Regions from separate parts of the Cobetia sp. Dlab-2-AX genome, predicted to be linked through region 2. Evidence: predicted binding sites of a transcription regulator. Region 2 holds the regulator's gene; the other holds the start of a gene.
What was found. The regulator FNR, encoded in region 2, switches genes on or off when oxygen is low (the NO sensors DNR and NnrR bind a similar motif). The targets are predictions, from matches to a motif close to TTGATNTANATCAA.
Positions count from the first base shown of each region.

Region 1: the regulator FNR is predicted to act here: its motif matches at 821-834, upstream of clpB (ATP-dependent chaperone ClpB).

Region 1 is NZ_JAMXRV010000011.1:7,784-10,183, reverse strand. It holds gene pgeF (peptidoglycan editing factor PgeF) at 1-672, shown strand, start outside; gene clpB (ATP-dependent chaperone ClpB) at 978-2,400, shown strand, end outside.
Region 2 is NZ_JAMXRV010000004.1:87,173-89,572, reverse strand. It holds gene NH396_RS08285 (cbb3-type cytochrome c oxidase subunit II) at 1-483, shown strand, start outside; gene NH396_RS08280 (hypothetical protein) at 506-775, shown strand; gene fnr (fumarate/nitrate reduction transcriptional regulator Fnr) at 1,145-1,894, shown strand; gene NH396_RS08270 (fatty acid cis/trans isomerase) at 2,108-2,400, opposite strand, start outside.

The DNA.
Region 1 (2,400 bases), on a different contig from region 2:
CCGTATGCTGGCTTCAATCCGGCGCTGCACGTCGGCGATGACCCGGCGATGGTAGCGCAGGTGCGTGAGCTGCTTGCGGCAGAGGTCGATGACGGGCGTCCGCTGGCATGGCTGGACCAGGTGCATGGCACTCAGGTGGTGGATGCCTTCGATGTCTGCCACGCCGAGGGCCGGCCGGGTGCACCGCCACGGGCGGATGCCTGCATCAGTACCGGCACCGGGCAGGCCTGTGTGGTGATGACGGCGGACTGCCTGCCGGTGCTGTTCTGTGATCGGCAGGGCACGCGTGTCGGTGTGGCACATGCGGGTTGGCGCGGGCTGGTCGAAGGCGTGCTGGAAGCCACCATCGAGCGTCTCGGCGATGCCCCCGGCGAGCTGATGGCCTGGCTGGGTCCTGCGATCTCCAATGCGCAGTTCGAGGTCGGCCCCGAGGTACGTGACGCCTTCATCGCGGACCTGCCTGAGGCCGATGATGCCTTCGAGGCCAGTCCCTACCGGCTTGGTCATTACATGTGCGACCTCTACAAGCTGGCACGTCTGCGTCTCGAGCGTGCCGGAGTCGGTCATGTCAGTGGCGGCCACTTCTGCACCGCCTCGGAGTCGCGTTTCTACTCCCATCGTCGTGATGATGGCGTGACCGGGCGCCTCGCCACGGTGATCTGGCTGCGCTGAGGCGCTGAGCAGAAATCACTGTCCAGGGTTCTGGTCTGCGCATTCCACAAGCTCGACATTCAGTACCCACAAATGCCCCGTTGACCTGATGTTCCAGGTCGGCGGAGCGTTTCTGTGTGGCAAAGGTGATGGCCGGCAGGGCGGGAAACTGACCTGGATCAGGCGAATGGCACAACATGCTGCAGTGCGGCGAATCCTGCCTTGAAAGCCGTGCACCAGTCCCCATCTTGAGAGTCAGATACGAAAAGTTACAGGCGAAGCTCCTGAGAAAAGGAGTACCGCCATGACTCTCAGGAGACAGCACCATGCGCATCGACAAACTCACCAGCAAGCTGCAGAACGCTCTGGCGGATGCCCAGTCGCTCGCCGTCGGGCGAGGCCACAATGAAATTCACCCACAGCATCTGCTGCTGGCGCTGCTGGAGGACCGCGATGGCGGTCTCAAGGCACTGGTCAACAAGGCGGGCGGCGATGCCACCAGTCTGATGAGTGGCCTCAAGCGCCAGCTGGATGACCTGCCGACCGTGTCCCAGTTCGACGGCAATGTCGCGCCCTCGCAGGCCCTCGGCAAGCTTCTGAATCTGGCCGATCGTGAAGCGCAGAAGCGCGGCGATCAATTCATCGCCTCCGAGCTCGCGCTGCTGGCCGCGCTGGAGCTGGGCGGTGATCTCGGCAAGCTGTTCACCTCCTCGGGCATCAAGAAGCCCGCCCTGACCTCCGCCATCGATGCACTGCGCGGTGGCGAAGCCGTGGGCGATGCCGATGCCGAGAACAATCGCGAGGCGCTCAACAAGTACACCCTGGATCTCACCGAGCGCGCGCGGGATGGCAAGCTCGACCCGGTGATCGGGCGTGACGAGGAAATTCGGCGCACGATCCAGGTGCTGCAGCGTCGCACCAAGAACAACCCGGTGTTGATCGGTGAACCTGGTGTCGGCAAGACCGCCATCGTCGAGGGGCTGGCCAGCCGTATCGTCAATGGCGAGGTGCCGGAAGGCCTCAAGAACAAGCGCGTGCTGTCTCTCGACATGGGCTCGCTGCTGGCGGGGGCCAAGTTCCGCGGCGAATTCGAGGAGCGCCTCAAGTCGGTGCTCAAGGAGCTGGCGCAGGAAGAGGGCCAGGTCATCCTGTTCATCGACGAGCTGCACACCATGGTCGGCGCGGGCAAGGCCGAAGGCGCGATGGACGCCGGCAACATGCTCAAGCCGGCGCTGGCGCGTGGCGAGCTGCACTGTGTCGGTGCCACCACGCTTGACGAGTATCGCCAGTACATCGAGAAGGACGCCGCACTCGAGCGCCGCTTCCAGAAGGTGCAGGTCGACCAGCCCAGCGAGGAAGACACCATTGCCATCCTGCGTGGCCTGAAGGAGCGCTACGAGGTACACCACGGGGTCGACATCACCGACAGTGCCATCATCGCCGCTGCACGGCTGTCCTCGCGTTACATCACGGACCGCCAGCTGCCGGACAAGGCGATCGACCTGATCGACGAGGCCGCGTCACGCATCCGCATGGAGCTGGATTCCAAGCCTGAGGAGATGGACCGCCTCGATCGCCGCCTGATCCAGCTCAAGATGGAGCGGGAAGCGCTCAAGAAGGAGACTGATGAGGCGGCGCTCAAGCGCCTCGGCGCGCTTGAGGACCAGATATCGGAGCTGGAGCGTGAATACGCCGACCTCGATGAAGTCTGGAAGGCCGAGAAGTCCAGCATCCAGGGCGCGGCCCAGT
Region 2 (2,400 bases):
AAACCGCTGAGCGCCCTGGCACTGGAGGGGCAGCGCATCTATCAACGCGAGGGCTGTCAGCAGTGCCACACACGCATGGTGCGCGATCTACCGGGCGACACGGCGCGCCACGGCGATGCGACGACCACCCGGGCACGCTTCTACGACCGCCCTTCGCTGTGGGGCGTCGAGCGCTGGGGGACGGATTTGAGCCAGCTGCCTGCGCAGCATGACGATGCCTGGCAGCGCCTGCATCTGCATGACCCGCGCAGTCAGGTGCCGGACTCAGCGATGCCTGCCTACCCGTGGCTGTTCGAGCGGGCGTTGAGCGGCGAAGGTATCGCGGCACGCATGCGAGCCCTGCAAGGCCTGGGCGTACCCTACGCGGAAGACGAGATTCTTGCCGCCCCCAATGACGTGCGTGGCACTGCCGAAATCACGGCTCTGCTCGCCTACCTGCAGCAGGCCGCCCCTGCGAGGGACACCGCCAGCCGTGGCCCATGACAGCCCCCTCAGGAGACACGACATGAATCTGCTGGAGACAACTGGCCTCCCCCTGTTCTGGAATCTCTGGGTGCTGGCCCTCACGCTGGGCAGCCTGGTGTTGTTCGCCATGCTGGCACTGGGCAGTCTTTCGCGCGCTGACAGCAACGAGCGCGAAGGCGATGGCCCCATGCAGGAACATCGCATCAACGGCGTACGTCAGCCTGACACACCAGCGCCACGTGCCTGGGGCATTCTGGCACTGGCGACGCTGGCTGCCGCGCTGATCCTGCTGCTCGGCGCAGCTGGCTGAGCCCAGATGGCCAGCGACTGATGACCAGCGACTGATGACTGAGCGCTGGCCACTGCATACTGACTCACACCTTCAGCTGAGGCAGGTCGTCGCGGTATGGTCACACGGGGCCAACCAGGCCTAAAGTTCACACACCTTGCAACGCCCATGGGTTGGGCAGGATAATGAATTAATAAAATCTAATATTATGGCGTCACGGAATTGCGCTGCCTCGGCCGATGAGCGCTCAGACCCTGGCCGCTCGATACACTGCGGCTCAGCAGGGCAGCGGCGGGCGACAAGGCCCCGCCCCACCATTCGTTGCGCCCGAAAGACCCCTCCCGCTGCCCTGCCCCAGGGGTAGCGGTGACATTCCTCAGGAGAGTCACCATGACGGCCAATGCACAGGCATCACACCGCTTGCGCGCCCATGAAGCCCGCTGCCAGACCTGTTCGCTGAGTTCACTGTGCCTGCCACTGGCACTGAACATGGAAGATATCGACCAGTTTGACGCCATCATCCGCCGTCGCGCGCCACTCAGAAAAGGGGAAGTCCTCTTCACCCAGGGCGATGCCTTCGATTGCGTCTTCACGGTGCGCTCCGGAAGTCTCAAGCAGGTCACCAATGAAAACAGCGGTATGGAGCAGCTGACCGGCTTCTACCTGCCCAGCGAGCTGGCCGGACTCGATGCCATCGACAGCAATTGCTATCCCGGCACCGCGGTGGCTCTGGAGACCACCACCGTCTGCGAGATTCCCTTCGACCGACTCAATGCGCTCTCGGAGCAGATGCCTGAGCTGAGAACCCAGCTGTTCAAGAGCCTGAGCAAGGAATTGCACGAAGATCGCCGCATGATGATGCTGCTGTCGCGCAAGACAGCCGATGAGCGGCTGGCGAGCTTCCTGGTCAACCTGTCACAGCGCTTCCGTCGCCGAGGCTATTCGCCATACAGCTTCCGCCTCTCGATGGCGCGCGCCGATATCGGCAACTATCTGGGACTGGCCGTCGAAACCATCAGCCGCATCCTGACCCGCTTCCAGACCCAGGGGCTGGTCGACATTCGTGCCCGCGAGGTGCATATCCTGCATCTGGATGGCCTGATCGAGCTGGCCGAGGGCGAGTGTCAGGGCGGTCGCTGATGACGCCTGCTGACAGCACATCACGCGGTGCGACACTGCGCTGATCTACCGCAGGACGCCATGTCGGCACCACACAAGTCAGAAGCCCGCCACGCAATTTGCGTGGCGGGCTTCTGCTTTCCGTCAGGCCAGTCGTCAGTCATCGAAACAGTCCGACAACCCAGACAGTCCTGACGACAGAGCGTGCTTCGGCCGCTCAAGCCCCGCTGGCAATCAGCGGTTCTCGAGGCGGTTATAGTCCAGCAGACCCGCTTCGACAGGGCGATCAGCATAGTTGGTGCGCAGCACGCTGTCGGAGAACTCCCAGAAGCGCGGGTCAGTCCGGCGCACCCCGATATCGGCCTGCAGGGCGCGGTAGTCCTCTTCGCTCTCGAGTGCCGCCACCCGCTCTGCCAGCCCCGTCAGAGTGTCAGGCGTCAATCGCCAGAAGGCATTCGGGTAATCGCCCGCCACGCCCCGCAAGACATCGAGAGTGTCTTCCTCAGGACGGCGATTTTCCTCCTCAT